Regions from separate parts of the Streptomyces sp. NPDC051664 genome, predicted to be linked through region 1. Evidence: riboswitches for the same ligand, from Rfam matches in the RefSeq annotation. Region 1 holds a riboswitch; the other holds the start of a gene.
What was found. Region 1 has a riboswitch for cobalamin ahead of ACIA8E_RS02190 (ribonucleoside-diphosphate reductase subunit alpha). Riboswitches for the same ligand answer to the same signal wherever they lie in the genome.

Region 1 (7,725 bases):
CCTTCCTGCCGCGGCTGTGGTCGGTGTCGCACAAGCACGGGTACGTCACCACCTCGGACTTCGTCCGCGGCCGCTTCGGATCGAAGGGGCTCTCGCTGGCGGTCGCCGTCACCGGCATCCTCGCCACGATGCCGTACATCGCGCTCCAGCTCGTCGGCATCCAGGCGGTGCTGGACGTGATGGGCGTCGGCGGCGGCGAGACCACGCACTGGTTCGTCAAGGACCTGCCGCTGCTGATCGCGTTCGCGGTGCTCGCCGCGTACACGTACTCCTCCGGGCTGCGGGCCCCCGCGCTGATCGCGTTCGTCAAGGACGGCCTGATCTACCTGGTCATCGCGGTGGCGATCATCTACATCCCGATCAAGCTGGGCGGTTTCGACGACATCTTCGCCAAGGCCGGCGAGGCGTTCTCGCAGAAGAACCCGGCAACCGGCGCCCCGCGCGGAGCGCTCGCACCGGGCGAGACGGGCCAATGGGGCTACGCCACTCTGGCCCTGGGTTCGGCGCTCGCGCTCTTCATGTACCCGCACTCGATCACGGCGACGCTCTCCAGCCGCAGCCGTGACGTGATCCGGCGCAACACCACCATCCTGCCGCTGTACTCGCTGATGCTGGGCCTGCTGGCGCTGCTCGGCTTCATGGCGATCGCCGCCGGGGTCAAGGTGCAGAACGGGCAGCTGGCGATCCCGCAGCTGTTCGAGAACATGTTCCCCGACTGGTTCGCCGGGGTTGCGTTCGCCGCGATCGGTATCGGCGCGCTGGTGCCCGCCGCAATCATGTCGATCGCCGCAGCCAACCTCTTCACCCGGAACATCTACAAGGACTTCCTGAAGCCCGACGCGACCCCGGCCCAGGAGACGAAGGTCTCCAAGCTGGTGTCGCTGCTGGTGAAGGTCGGTGCGCTCGTCTTCGTCCTCACGATGGACAAGACGGTCGCGATCAACTTCCAGCTGCTGGGCGGGATCTGGATCCTGCAGACGTTCCCGGCGCTGGTCGGCGGCCTGTTCACCCGGTGGTTCCACCGCTGGGCGCTGCTCGCCGGCTGGGCGGTCGGCATGGTCTACGGCACGCTCGCCGCGTACGGGGTGGCGAGCCCGACCCAGGCGCACTTCGGCGGCTCCTCGAAGGAGATCCCGGGGATCGGCGAGATCGGCTACATCGGCCTCACTGCGTTCGTGCTGAACGTGGTGGTGACGGTGGTGCTGACGTTCGTCCTGAACGCGGTGAAGGCCCCGGCCGGGATCGACGAGACGTCACCGGCCGACTACACGGCGGACGCGGGCGACCCGGGCGTGAAGGTCGAACTCCCGTTGGCCAGGCCTGAGCCGGCCGCCTCCCCCGACACGAGCCCGTCGACCAACTAGGGTCTTTCGTTCGGATCAGGCCGGATGAGGGAGCGGCTGATGTGCGTGCCGGGCCCTGCTAGCCCGGCATGATCCGAACAAGAGACCCTAGGCCTGCACGCCAGTCAAAAATGTGGCCCGGCCGACGACGGAGGAAGGATCCGTCGCCGGCCGGGCCACACAGGTTTCGGACAGGAGCGGCACCCCTGGCGCACCCGGGCAGCTGCCCCGGGCCCCACCCCCGTACGGCACACTTCCGCCATGGACATATCGATCAGGCCCGTCGACCCCACCGAACTCCCCCTCCTCGGCGAGATCACCGCATACGCGTACCTCGACGACGGCCTGCTCGACCTCGGTGCCGACGACCCGTATCTCGAACAACTCCGCGACGTGCCTCGCCGCGCCGCCGAGGCCGACGTGCTCGTCGCGGTCGGTGCCGACGGCCGGGTACTGGGCGGCGTGACATACGCACCGCCCGGCAACCCGTGGGCCGACATCGCCGGCCCCGACGAGGCCGAATTCCGGATGCTCGCCGTCGCCCGGGAGGCGCGTGGCCTCGGGGCGGGCGAGGCGCTCGTACGGGCCTGTATCGACCGCGCACGGGGTACTGACGGCGTCGCGCGGCTCGTCCTGTCGACGCAGTCGACCATGCTCGCCGCCCACCGGATCTACCGCCGCCTGGGCTTCGTACGGACTCCGGAGCGCGACTGGTACCCCATTCCAGGCCTCCAACTGCTTACCTACAGCCTCACCCTGTGAAACCCGAGCGACACAACATGTGGGGGCTGCCTCAACGGGCGGCCCCCACATGTATGCTCGTGCTCGCTGTCGCCGCAGGGAAATCCGGTGTGAATCCGGAACTGTCCCGCAACGGTGTGATCGGTGTACTTTTGCGCACCCTGTAAGTCCGAGGACCTGCCGACAGCGCGTCCGGCTCGACCGATCCGGACGCCCAGACGTCCGGGCCTCGCGGATGGGCCGGTGGACGCCGCACGGAGTGCTGCCCCCTTTCCTGGGCACGCCTCTGCCCGGCTGCCCCCGCTCCCCGCCCGGCCCCGAGCCGAGCGAGGGAGAGCACCACATGACCATCGCGCCAGCCGATCCGGCTTCAGTCGCCGAGTCCACGGGAACCACGAACGACGGACCCGGGACCGCACTGCTGCGGACCCTGACCGACCTCACCGTCGATCTGCCCGACACCGACCCCGGTCGCGTCGCCGCCGCCGCGCTGCGCGGCCGCAACGCCCGGTCGGACGAGGCAGAGCTGCGTTCGCTGGCCACCGAGGCCGCCGCGGGTCTGATCTCCGAGGACCCCGCGTACTCCCGGCTCGCCGCCCGCCTCCTCACCCGCAACATCGCGGACGAGGCGGCCGGTCAGGGCGCGGTGTCCTTCTCCGCCTCGGTCGCCGTCGGCCACCGCGAGGGTCTGATCGCGGACCGCACGGCCGCGTTCGTGGCGCTCCACGCGGCCCGGCTCGACGCGCTGGTCGAGCAGTCGCTCGCCGACGGCGCCGACGACCGGTTCGGCTACTTCGGACTGCGGACGCTGCACAGCCGCTATCTGCTGCGCCACCCGCACACCCGTCAGGTCGTCGAGACGCCGCAGCACTTCATGCTGCGGGTCGCGGCCGGTCTCGCCGAGGACGACTCGGCGCACGCACTGGACGAGGTCGCCTCGCTGTACGGCCTGATGAGCCGCCTCGACTACCTCCCTTCCTCCCCCACACTCTTCAACTCCGGCACCCGGCACCCGCAGATGTCCTCCTGCTATCTGCTGGACTCGCCGCTGGACGAGCTCGACTCGATCTACGACCGCTACCACCAGGTGGCACGGCTCTCCAAGCACGCGGGCGGCATCGGCCTCTCCTACTCCCGGATCCGCGCCCGCGGTTCACTGATCCGCGGCACCAACGGGCACTCCAACGGCATCGTGCCGTTCCTGAAGACACTCGACGCCTCGGTCGCCGCGGTGAACCAGGGCGGCCGCCGCAAGGGCGCCGCCGCCGTCTACCTGGAGACGTGGCACGCGGACATCGAGGAGTTCCTGGAGCTGCGCGACAACACCGGTGAGGACCAGCGGCGTACGCACAACCTCAACCTGGCGCACTGGATCCCGGACGAGTTCATGCGCCGGGTCGACACGGACGGCGACTGGTCGCTGTTCTCGCCCGCCGACGTGCCCGAGCTGGTCGACCTGTGGGGCGACGAGTTCGACACCGCGTACCGGGCTGCCGAGGCCAAGGGCCTGGCCCGCAAGTCGATGCCGGCGCGTGAGCTGTACGGCCGGATGATGCGGACCCTCGCGCAGACCGGCCAGGGCTGGATGACCTTCAAGGACGCCTCCAACCGGACCGCGAACCAGACCGCCGAGCCGGGCCGCGTCGTCCACTCGTCGAACCTGTGCACCGAGATCCTCGAAGTCACCGACGACGGCGAGACGGCCGTCTGCAACCTCGGTTCGGTCAATCTCGGGGCGTTCGTGGCCGACGGTGAGATCGACTGGGAGCGGCTGGACTCCACCGTCCGTACCGCCGTGACGTTCCTCGACCGGGTCGTCGACATCAACTTCTACCCGACCGAGCAGGCCGGCCGGTCCAACGCCCGCTGGCGCCCGGTGGGCCTGGGCGCGATGGGGCTCCAGGACGTCTTCTTCCAGCTGCGGCTGCCGTTCGACTCCCCCGAGGCCCGCGCACTCTCCACGAAGATCTCCGAGCGGATCATGCTCGCCGCGTACGAGGCGTCCTGCGACCTCGCCGAGCGGTCCGGTCCGCTGCCCGCCTGGTCCGAGACGCGCGCCGCCCGCGGTGTGCTGCACCCCGACCACTACGCCACCGAGCTGACCTGGCCGGAGCGCTGGGACACGCTGCGCGCCCGGATCGCGAAGACCGGTATGCGCAACTCGCTGCTGCTGGCCATCGCACCGACCGCCACGATCGCCTCGATCGCCGGGGTGTATGAGTGCATCGAGCCGCAGGTCTCCAACCTCTTCAAGCGCGAGACGCTCAGCGGCGAGTTCCTCCAGGTCAACGCCTATCTGGTGGATGAGCTGAAGAAGCTCGGCGTGTGGGACGCACGGACCCGTGAGGCGCTGCGCGAGGCGAGCGGCTCGGTGCAGGGGTTCGCCTGGATCCCGGAGGACGTGCGGGCGTTGTACCGCACGGCGTGGGAGATCCCGCAGCGCGGACTGATCGACATGGCGGCGGCGCGTACGCCGTTCCTCGACCAGAGCCAGTCGCTGAACCTGTTCCTGGAGACGCCGACGATCGGCAAGCTCTCCTCGATGTACGCGTACGCCTGGAAGCAGGGGCTGAAGACGACGTACTACCTGCGCTCGCGCCCGGCGACCCGGATCGCGCGCGCGGCATCGGGCCAGGCCGCGGCCGCCGTCCCCATTCCCGTGCAGCAGGCGGCGGCTCCCGACGCGGACGCGATCGCCTGCTCCCTCGAAAACCCCGAGTCCTGCGAGGCCTGCCAGTAATGAGCACCACCGAGAAGAATCTGCTCGACCCGGGCTTCGAACTGACCCTGCGGCCCATGCGCTACCCCGACTTCTACGAGCGCTACCGTGATGCGATCAAGAACACCTGGACGGTCGAGGAGGTCGACCTCCACTCCGACGTGGCCGACCTCGCCAAGCTGTCACCCGGCGAGCAGCACATGATCGGCCGGCTCGTCGCGTTCTTCGCGACCGGCGACTCGATCGTGTCGAACAACCTCGTGCTGACGCTGTACAAGCACATCAACTCCCCCGAGGCGCGGCTGTATCTGTCGCGGCAGCTCTTCGAGGAGGCCGTGCACGTCCAGTTCTATCTGACGCTGCTCGACACGTATCTGCCCGACCCGGACGACCGCGCGGCAGCGTTCGACGCGGTCGAGGAGATCCCGTCCATCCGCGAGAAGGCGCAGTTCTGCTTCAAGTGGATGGCCGCCCTGGATGGGCAAGGGGGGGTCGAGAAGATCGATCGGCTGGAGACGAAGGCCGACCGCCGTCGCTTCCTGCTGAACCTGATCTGCTTCGCGGCGTGCATCGAGGGGCTGTTCTTCTACGGCGCGTTCGCGTACGTCTACTGGTTCCGCTCGCGCGGCCTGCTGCACGGTCTCGCCACGGGGACCAACTGGGTCTTCCGTGACGAAACGATGCACATGAACTTCGCGTTCGAGGTCGTGGACACCGTCCGCAAGGAGGAGCCCGACCTCTTCGACGACGAACTCCAGCAGCAGGTCACCGACATGCTGAAGGAGGCCGTCGACGCGGAGCTGCAGTTCGGCCGTGACCTGTGCGGCGACGGTCTGCCGGGCATGAACACCGAGTCGATGCGCGAGTACCTGCAGTGCGTGGCCGACCAGCGGCTCGCCCGGCTCGGCTTCCCGACGGTCTACGGCTCCGAGAACCCGTTCTCGTTCATGGAGTTGCAGGGTGTTCAGGAGCTGACGAACTTCTTCGAGCGCCGCCCGTCGGCGTACCAGGTGGCGGTGGAGGGCTCGGTCGCCTTCGACGACGACTTCTAGACCCTGGCCCCGACCCTGGGGTACGGGCGCCGCGTGGCCGTGACCGGCCGCGCGGCGCCTGCCGTTTCCGGGGGCTCCGCCCGCCGATCGTGCTCTGCGGCACGCAGCTCACGGTCGATCCGGTGCTCCCGTGCGAGCCCGATGAGTGCGGGCAGCAGGACGAGAGCGAAAAGTGCCGCTATGGCCAGGAAGTTCATGAATGTGTTCATGCCTCTACTGTCGTCCGTGCGGCCACATTCCGGCAGTGGCAGGACTGCCACACAGCATCGAATTACTGCCACACTGATGGCATGCTGAAGAATGTCGCCGCTCTCCTGCTGGACGAGGTCCACCCCTTCGAACTCGGCGTGCTGTGCGAGGTGTTCGGCCTCGACCGCAGCGACGAGGGTCTGCCGGTCCACGATTTCGCGGTGGTCTCCGCGGAAGGCCCGGTGCTGCGAACCCATGCCGGGTTCACCATCAGCACACCGCACGGGCTCGACCGGCTGGAGGAGGCCGACCTCATCGCCGTACCGGCCGGCAGCCACTTCATGGACCGGGAGTACCCCGAGGAGGTCCTGGACGCACTGCGCCGCGCGGTGGACCGCGGCGCGCGCGTGCTGAGCGTCTGCTCCGGTGCGTACGTCCTCGGCGCGGCCGGGCTGCTGGACGGCCGCCGCTGCACCACCCACTGGCGCCACGCCGCCGAGCTGGCCCGCCGCTTCCCGCGGGCCGTCGTCGAGCCCGATGTGCTGTACGTGGACGAGGGGCCGGTCATCACCTCGGCGGGCACCGCCGCCGGGATCGACGCCTGTCTGCATCTGGTCCGTCAGGCGCACGGCCCCGATGTCGCCAACGCCATCGCCCGCCGCATGGTGGTGCCGCCGCACCGGGACGGCGGCCAGGCGCAGTACATCAAGCGCCCGCTGCCGCGCACCGCGTGCGACACGGTCGGCGGGACGCTCGCCTGGATGGAGCGCCATCTCGACCAGGAGATGACCGTCGAGCAGCTCGCCGCGCAGGCGCACATGTCGCCGCGCACCTTCGCGCGCCGCTTCCAGCAGGAGACGGGCACCACCCCGTACCGTTGGCTGCTACGGCAACGAGTCCTGCTGGCACAGCACTTGCTTGAGACCTCCGATGAAACGATGGATGCGATCGCCGGCCAGACCGGTTTCGGGAACGCCGCCGCGTTGCGCCATCAGTTCGTCAAATCCCTGGGAACCACTCCGAATTCCTACCGCCGCACGTTCCGTGGCCCGATGTCCGTCCCCGAAGCCGCCTGATCCACATCGGACCTGACCTCCGATCATTCGTCCAACCATTTTCTGCATCAGTCCATGGACCACGGGCCCCGCTTCCCGCAAGGGTCGGGCGCATGAACATGCGGATGGCAAGACGAAGGACCATCGGGGCCGTGGTGACAGCGCTCGCCGCCGCGCTGCTGCCCTGGCAGAGCGCGGCGGCCGAGGGCGGCTCGGCCGCCGCGGCCCCGCCCGAGGTGCTGCCCACGCTCCGCGAGTGGCAGGACGGTCAGGGCGAGTTCACGCTCACCGATCGGGCCGGAATCGTGCTGGACGGGGTGCGGGACAGTCGTACGGCCGCCGACGCACGCCGATTCGCCGGCGAACTGAACGGCAAGGCGTCGGTGTCGCGGGGCCGCGCGGCCCGTTCCGGGGACATAGTGCTGCGCCAGGACCCGTCCCAGAAGGGCGTGTTGGGCGCGGAAGGCTACCGACTCACGGTCGGCACCCGCATCACTGTCACCGCCGCGACCTCCACCGGCGTGTTCTACGGCACCCGGACCGTCCTCCAACTGCTGAACGACGACGGCCGCGCCGCGCGGGGTTCGGCGACCGACGTACCCGCGTACCGCGAGCGCGGAGTCGGG
Region 2 (7,725 bases), on a different contig from region 1:
TCACACGGGGTCGGTGCACACACCGTCGTACGTCGCCATGGTGGCGGCGTACATGGTGCGGGTGGTCAGTGGGCGGCGTCCAGTTTCCGTCTCCCTTCCAACAGCCCTTGGCGGATACGGGCGTTGCTGACCCGAAGTTTGCATTTTCGAGCGCACTCGATGTCAACGACGGCTCCCCGCCGGTGCTCGCGGCGCAAGGGCGGCGCCGCACACAGCCGGGCCCGAGGGATGTCAGCCCGCCCCATGGGCGGGGACGGCCCGGACTCGTAGGTTCCGGCAACAGTCCGCATGTCCGAACGCCCGCACGTTCCGAACAGGGAGGCCCCCGTGCGCCCATCGATCCTGCGACGCCTGCTACGGCGCGTCGCGTCCACGGCTGTCCTCGGCGTCGTCGCGGCGACGCTGAGCACCGTGGGCGCCACCCAGCCCGCCGCTGCCGCCGGCGGCCTGCAGCAGGTCACCGGCTTCGGCACGAACCCCGGCAACCTGCAGATGTACGAGTACGCCCCCGCCGATCTGCCCGCGGGCGCGCCCTTGGTGATCGCCCTGCACGGCTGTACGCAGACGGCCAACGACTACTACACCAACTCGGGCTGGCCGAAATACGCCGACCTGTGGAAGTTCGCCGTGGTCTTCCCGCAGACCACGTCCGCCAACAACTCGCTCTCCTGCTTCGGCTGGTTCGATCCGGCCGAGGACACCCGGGGCAAGGGCGAGGCCGCCTCCGTCGTGCAGATGGTGGAGCACGCGAAGCAGCAGTACGGCTCCGACGGGCGGCGGGTGTACGTCACCGGCCTGTCGGCGGGCGGCGGGATGACCGCAGACCTGCTGGCCGCGTACCCGGACGTGTTCGCGGGCGGTTCCGTGGCGTCCGGTCTGCCCGCGCAGTGCGCCACCAGCCAGGCCGCCGCCTCCGGCTGCCAGACGGGCCCGCAGAAGCTGACCCCTGCCCAGTGGGGCGACAAGGTCCGCGCCGGCTACCCCGGCTACACCGGCCCATGGCCGCGGGTCGCCATCTGGCAGGGCACGTCCGACTACACGGTGTACCCGGCCAACGCGACCGCGCTGCGTGACCAGTGGACCGATGTGTGGGGAATCGGCCAGACCCCGTCGAGCACCGACACCCTCCCCGGCAACACCACCCGGAGCGTCTACAACGACGCGTCCGGGAAGCCCGCGGTGGAGACGTACTCCATCTCCGGCATGGGCCACGGCCTGGCCGTCTCCCCCGGCTCGGGGACCGATCGGTGCGGGTCCACAGCCGCGTACTTCCTGAACTCGATCTGCTCGTCGTACTACACCGGCGTCTTCTGGGGGCTGGACCAGGGCGCACCCGGCGGCGGCGAGAACCCGCTCCCGGCTCCCTCCGGTCTGACGGTCACCGGTGTCACGGGCACCAGTGCCTCGCTGTCCTGGAGCGCGGTGACGGGAGCCTCCTCGTACGCCGTCTACCGCAACGGCACCGAGGTCGGCCGGCCCACGTCGACGGCGTTCACCGACACGGGGCTGTCCGCCGGGACCGGGTACCGCTACACGGTGGCGGCCGTCGACGGATCGGGCGCGGTCGGTACGGTCTCGGCCGCGGTGACGGCGACCACGACCGGCGGGACGGGTGGCGGCGCCTGCTACACGGCGACCAACTACGCCCAGGTGGCGGCGGGCAGGGCGCACACCACGGGCGGCTATGTGTACGCCGACGGGTCCGAACAGAACATGGGGCTGTACAACGTGTTCGTCACGCACACCCTGCGGGAATCACCGGCGGGCTACTTCGTGATCGCCGACACCGGCTGCACCGCGTAGTACCCGTCCGTCGACGGTGCGGCCCGACGGTCCCGCGTCGGGCCGCACCTCGCGCTCACATTCCCCCCGCGGGGCAGAGGCCTCAGTCCTCCGGCGGGAACACCACCTCGCCCGAGTCGGGCAGCGTCAGCGTGATCGCCTCGACGGGACACCCCTCCGCGGCCGCGAGCACCTGCTCGTTGGCGTCGGTCTCCGGGGCGTCCGGGTGCGACTGCCGGGCGGAGTCCAGCCGGAAGCCGTCCGGAGCGTGGTTCACGCACATCCCGGAGCCGATGCAGACACTCCGGTCGACCTCCACGTGCCAGCGGTCCCCCATCACGCCTCCTGCGGTCCGGGCTGCGCGGGCTGGTACCCGGCGGGCAGATGGATCATCTTGTGCTCGAAGTACTCGCCGTACCCCTCGGGGCCGAACTCCCGTCCCAGGCCGGAGTTCTTGTAGCCGCCGAACGGTCCGAGCATGTCGAGACTGAACGTGTTGACGCTGTACGTGCCGGTCCTGACCCGGCGGGCGATATCGATGCCGCGCTCGGTGTCGGCGGTCCAGACGCTGCCGCTGAGCCCGTACTCCGAGTCGTTGGCGATCTTCACCGCCTCCGCCTCGTCGCCGTACGGCAGCAGGCAGATGACCGGGCCGAAGATCTCCTCGCGGGCGATGCGCATGGAGTTGTCGACGGACCCGAAGAGGGTCGGCTCGACGTACCAGCCACGCTCCTGGGAGGCCGGACGGCCGCCGCCCGTAAGGATCTTGGCGCCTTCCTCCTGGCCGATCCGGATGTAGTCGAGGGAGCGCTGCTGCTGACGCCGCGCGACCAGCGGGCCGAGTTCGGTGGTGGGGTCGAGCGGGTCGCCGACCTTCAGAGCGCCCGCCGCGGCGGCGAACGCCTCGGCGATCTCGTCGTAGCGGGAGTGCGGGACGAGAATGCGGGTCTGGGCGACACAGGCCTGGCCGTTGATCATCCAGGCGAACGGGACGATGCCCGCGACGGCCGCGTCGAGATCGGCGTCCGGGAGGATGACGGCGGCGGACTTGCCGCCCAGCTCCAGGGTGACCCGGGTGAGGTTGCGCGAAGCGACCTCCATGACCCGGCGGCCGGCCGCGACGGAGCCGGTGAACGACACCTTGTCGACGCCCGGATGCCCGACGAGGTACTCACTGACCTCACGGTCCGCCGGGAGGATCGACAGCACGCCCTCGGGAAGCCCGGCCTCGGCGGCGATCTCGGCCAGGATGTAGGCGTCCAGGGGCGATTCGGGCGAGACCTTGAGGACGGCCGTGCAGCCGGCCAGCAGCGCGGGCGCGAGTTTGGCGGCGGCGGTGAACTGCGGGACGTTCCACGGCACGACGGCCGCGACGACGCCGACCGGCTCCCGGCGCACCAGCAGCGGCCCGAGGACGCCGTCGCGCCGTTCCTCGTACGGGAAGGTACGGGCGACGGTGATCGCCGCGTCCCACACCATCATCGCGGCGAGCGCCTGCACCATCACACTGGAGCTGTACGGGGTTCCGTTCTCGGAGCTGATGACGCGGGCGATCTCCTCGTACCGCACGGCGAACGCGTCCTTGATCCGCGTGATCACCTCGATCCGCTCGTCGAGGGACGCCCGCGGCCAGGGCCCTTCGTCGAAGGCCCGGCGGGCGGCGTCGACAGCCCGGTCCACGTCCGCCTCACAGGCGTGCGGAACCCGGCCGATGACCTGCTCGGTGTGGGGCGATATCACCTCGATGACATCCTGGCCGAGCGGATCGACCAACTCCCCGCCGATGAACAGTTTTCCGTGTTCGACAAGCTCGGTCATGGCTGCTGCCTCCCGCGACCCGGCACGTACCGACTCCGCACCTGACTCCATACCTGACTCCGTGTCAGAACTGATACCAGTTCCAGTTCCAGGAGTCCACGGATCCGACGGCGATCGACCTCGGAGGAATAGTCGACCAGGGCTACTACTGGAACGAGTTCTCGTTACAGTGGATGCGGCGCAGCACGGCCGCATGACGGGACGAGAGATGGGGACCACATGACACAGGTGACCGAGCACGGTGGCGGCGTGTGGTCCATCAAGGTCCCCATCCCGGACAACCCGCTCGGCCACACCCTGGTACACGTCCTGGACACCGGCCGCGGCCCGGTCCTGATCGACACCGGCTGGGACGACCCGGAGGCCTGGGACACCCTGGTCGCGGGCCTCACCGCCATCGGAGTCGGCATCACCGACATCCATGGCGTGGTCATCACCCACCACCACCCCGACCACCACGGCCTCTCCGGCCAGGTCCGCGAATCATCCGGGGCCTGGATCGCGATGCACGCCGCGGACACCGCGATCGTGCGCCGCACCCGCGAGTCCGAACCGGGCACCTGGCTGACCTACCTGGCGGTGAAACTCACCGCGGTCGGCGCCCCCGAGGACCACCTCGCCCCCCTGCGCGCCGCCCGCGCCGCCGGCCGGATGCGCACCCTGCCCGGCCTGCGCGCCGCCCTCCCGGACCGCGAGATCGTCCCCGGCGAGCTGCTCGACCTGGCGGGCCGCCGGCTCCGGGCGGTCTGGACGCCGGGCCACACCCCCGGCCATGTCTGCCTGCATCTGGAGGAGGACCACCCGGCGAACCTGCCCGGCCGCGGCCGGCTCTTCTCCGGCGACCATCTGCTGCCCGGGATCAGCCCGCACATCGGGCTGTACGAGGACCCGGACGACGCGACGGTCACCGACCCACTGGGCGACTACCTCGACTCGCTGGAGCGCATCGGCCGGCTGGGGGTCGCCGAGGTGCTGCCCGCCCACCAGCACGCGTTCCCGGACGCGGCCCGGCGCGTACAGGAACTCCTCGACCACCACGAGGAGCGGCTGACCGGCCTGCTCGCACTGCTGGCCACCCCGTTGACGCCGTGGCAGCTGGCCGAGCGGATGGAGTGGAACCGGCCGTGGGAACAGATCCCGCACGGCTCACGGAACATCGCGGTCTCGGAGGCCGAGGCCCACGTCCGCCGACTGGTGAAGCTGGGGCGCGCGGAGGCGATGACAGGGAGCGATCCGATGACGTACATCGCGGTGTGAGGGGGTTCGCCGACGGCCTTCCGACACCGAGCCGCTCCTCCACCTGAACGCGACGAGGCCACACCATGGCCACGGTTCGCGATGAGGCACTGGTCGTCATCAGGGACCGACCTCCTCTCCCACCGCTCCGCTCCGTCCCGACCCGGCCCCACGGGTGACGTACGTCGCCGTCCCGGGCGCCCCTCCGCCCGAAGGGGCGGGCTACGCCCCGGTAGAGTGTGGGCGTCGTCATCATGCCCGTTCAGGGGGAAGCCGGTGCGAATCCGGCACTGACCACGCAACCGTGAGCCGCTGACACAGCGGTGAGTCGGAATGCCCTGTCCGCGGTCGTGACCGGCTCGCGTCACCGGAACCCCGGTGACCGGCACCGTCGAGGCATACGGGGCCGGAGCCTGGTGCCTGAGTGTGCCTGTGCCCGGTTCCCACCGCAGGAGAGGCCCAGCCCACCATGACCGTTCGCCGCACCGCAGCAACGCTCGCCGCCACCGCCACCGTGCTCTGTGCGGCCGCTGCCCCGGCCGCGGTGGCGGCGCCGTCTCCGTCGCCCACCCCGTCCGTCGCGCTGCCGTCCGGGCTGTACGGCACCAAGGACCCGACGTACGACGGGGTCTGGAGGCAGTCGCTGGCCTTCATCGCCCAGCGGCTCGAAGGGGTCACCCCCGCGGCCGCGGCCGTCGACTGGCTGGTCGCCCAGCAGTGTGACAGCGGCGCCTACGCCTCGTACCGCGCGGATGTCAGCAAGCCGTGCGACGCGAAGACCATGACGGACACCAACGCCACCGCCGCCGCGGTCCAGGCGCTCGCCGAGGTCGGCGGGCACGGCGATGCCGTCGACAACGGGGTCGCCTGGCTGAAGTCCGTTCAGAACGAGGACGGCGGCTGGGGTTACAACCCGGGCTCGCCCAGCGACGCCAACTCCACCTCGATCGTGATCGGCGCCCTGGCCAAGCGGGGCCAGCGGCTCGGCGATGTGACGACCGAGGGCGGCAAAACGCCGTACGACGCGCTGCTCGAGCTGGCGATCCCGTGCGGCGGCAAGGACGGCGGGGCGTTCGCGTACCAGCCCGACAAGGCCGGCAAGCTCGCCGCCAACGCGGACGCCACCGCTGCCGGTGTGCTCGGTTCCATGGGCAAGGGGCTGGCCGCCTGGAACAATTCCGCGTCCGAGGACAAGGCGCCCACCTGCCACAAGGGCGCCGTCGTCAAGCCCGAGCAGGCCGCCCAGAACGGCGCGCACTATCTCGCGGGTGCCCTCGCGAAGACCGGCCACCTCAACCAGCCGCCGATGCCGGGCGCCACCGACACCACCGAGCAGCCCGACTTCGGCAACACCGCGGACGCGGTCGTCGCCCTGGCCGCCGCGGGCCACCAGGACAAAGCGGCCGACGCGCTCGGCTGGCTGAAGAAGCACGCCGCGCCCTGGGCGGCCCAGAACGGCCCCGCCGCCTACGCCCAGTTGGTCGTGGCCGCGCACACGTCCGGCGCCGATGCCCGCGACTTCGGCGGTGTCGACCTGGTCGAGCGGCTGAACGCGACCGGACCGAAGCCGGCCGCCGTCCACACACCCTCGCCGGCCACCAGCGACTACGCGGCGCAGGACGGCACCAGCGACGACGCCGGTCTCGGCGTGTGGTGGCTCGTCGGTATCGGTCTCGCCGCCGGTGCCGGTGTCGGCTTCCTCATCAGCAGCCGCCGGAAGAGCCCGCAGCTGTGAACCGGGCGGGGAATCGATCCGGGTGGCCGGCGGCGGGCGCCCTGCTGCTCGTTCTCGGCGCCGTCCTGACCCTGTTCGGCGCGGGCACCGCCCACGCGGCCGGCTACCGCTATTGGTCGTTCTGGGAGGGCAAGGGGACGGGCTGGACGTATGCCACCCAGGGCCCGTCGCTGGTCCGGCCCGACGACGGTGCGGTGCAGGGCTTCCGGTTCTCGGTGAGCGAGGACTCCCAGGACTCGGCGAAGCCGCGCCGCGCCCCCGACTTCGCGGCGATCTGTGCGGACACCCCCGCCAAGGACGGCACCAAGCGGGTCGCGCTCGTCATCGACCCCGGCACGGCGGCGGACGCCCCTGACGGGGAGACGCCGCCCGCGCCGCGTACCGCGTGCGCGCAGGTCGCCGAGGACGCGAGCGCCGCGGAGGCCCTCGCCTCCGTGGCCAAGCCGCTGCGCTACAGCAGTGAGGCACTGCTCTGCGCGATCTCCGGCTATCCGGCCTCGGGCTGCGGTGAGCAGGTCTCCGGCACCGGGCACGCCGACACTACGTCGCAGGCGCCCGCGAGCCCGTCCGCCTCCGCCCACCCGGGGAGTGGCCGCGGCGGTCCGTCCGCCGGGATGCTCGCCGGTGTCGCCGCCGTCCTTCTGCTCGGCGTCGCCGCGGTCGTGCAGGCCCGCCGCCGCCGCGGATGACCGTCTCCGCCGGCACGGCCCGGCAGGTCCCTGCCCTGCGTGCCCTCGAGGCGACCCGCAGCAACGCCCTGCCCGCCGGGGCCTGGTGGCTGTGGGCGCTCGGGCTGGCCACCGCCGCCTCCCGGACCAGCAATCCACTGCTGCTCGGGCTGCTGGTGGGGGTGGCCGGTTACGTCGTGGCGGCGCGCCGGACGGATGCGCCGTGGGCCCGTTCGTACGGGGCGTTCATCAGGATCGGGCTGTTCGTCGTAGGCGTGCGGCTGCTGTTCTCCGTCTTTCTCGGCTCGCCGATCCCCGGTACGCACCCGGTGTTCACCCTGCCCGAAGTGCCGCTGCCCGACTGGGCGCAGGGCGTCAGGATCGGCGGCCGGGTCACCGCCGAACAGCTGCTCTTCGCGCTGTACGACGGGGCGAAGCTGGCCACCCTGCTGATCTGCATCGGCGCGGCGAACTCGCTCGCCAACC

Region 2: it holds a riboswitch for cobalamin, as region 1 does, so the genes downstream of both, ACIA8E_RS08235 (prenyltransferase/squalene oxidase repeat-containing protein) here and ACIA8E_RS02190 (ribonucleoside-diphosphate reductase subunit alpha) in region 1, are expected to answer to the same signal.

The regions. Positions count from the first base shown of each region.
Region 1 is NZ_JBITCU010000001.1:485,253-492,977, forward strand. It holds gene mctP (monocarboxylate uptake permease MctP) at 1-1,364, shown strand, start outside; gene ACIA8E_RS02185 (GNAT family N-acetyltransferase) at 1,605-2,105, shown strand; cobalamin riboswitch at 2,146-2,284, shown strand; gene ACIA8E_RS02190 (ribonucleoside-diphosphate reductase subunit alpha) at 2,428-4,824, shown strand; gene ACIA8E_RS02195 (ribonucleotide-diphosphate reductase subunit beta) at 4,824-5,855, shown strand; gene ACIA8E_RS02200 (hypothetical protein) at 5,852-6,064, opposite strand; gene ACIA8E_RS02205 (GlxA family transcriptional regulator) at 6,146-7,120, shown strand; gene ACIA8E_RS02210 (family 20 glycosylhydrolase) at 7,225-7,725, shown strand, end outside.
Region 2 is NZ_JBITCU010000003.1:425,236-432,960, reverse strand. It holds gene ACIA8E_RS08255 (PHB depolymerase family esterase) at 328-1,803, shown strand; gene ACIA8E_RS08250 (ferredoxin) at 1,886-2,119, opposite strand; gene ACIA8E_RS08245 (aldehyde dehydrogenase) at 2,119-3,600, opposite strand; gene ACIA8E_RS08240 (MBL fold metallo-hydrolase) at 3,820-4,857, shown strand; cobalamin riboswitch at 5,062-5,196, shown strand; gene ACIA8E_RS08235 (prenyltransferase/squalene oxidase repeat-containing protein) at 5,306-6,571, shown strand; gene ACIA8E_RS08230 (SCO2322 family protein) at 6,568-7,260, shown strand; gene ACIA8E_RS08225 (energy-coupling factor transporter transmembrane component T) at 7,257-7,725, shown strand, end outside.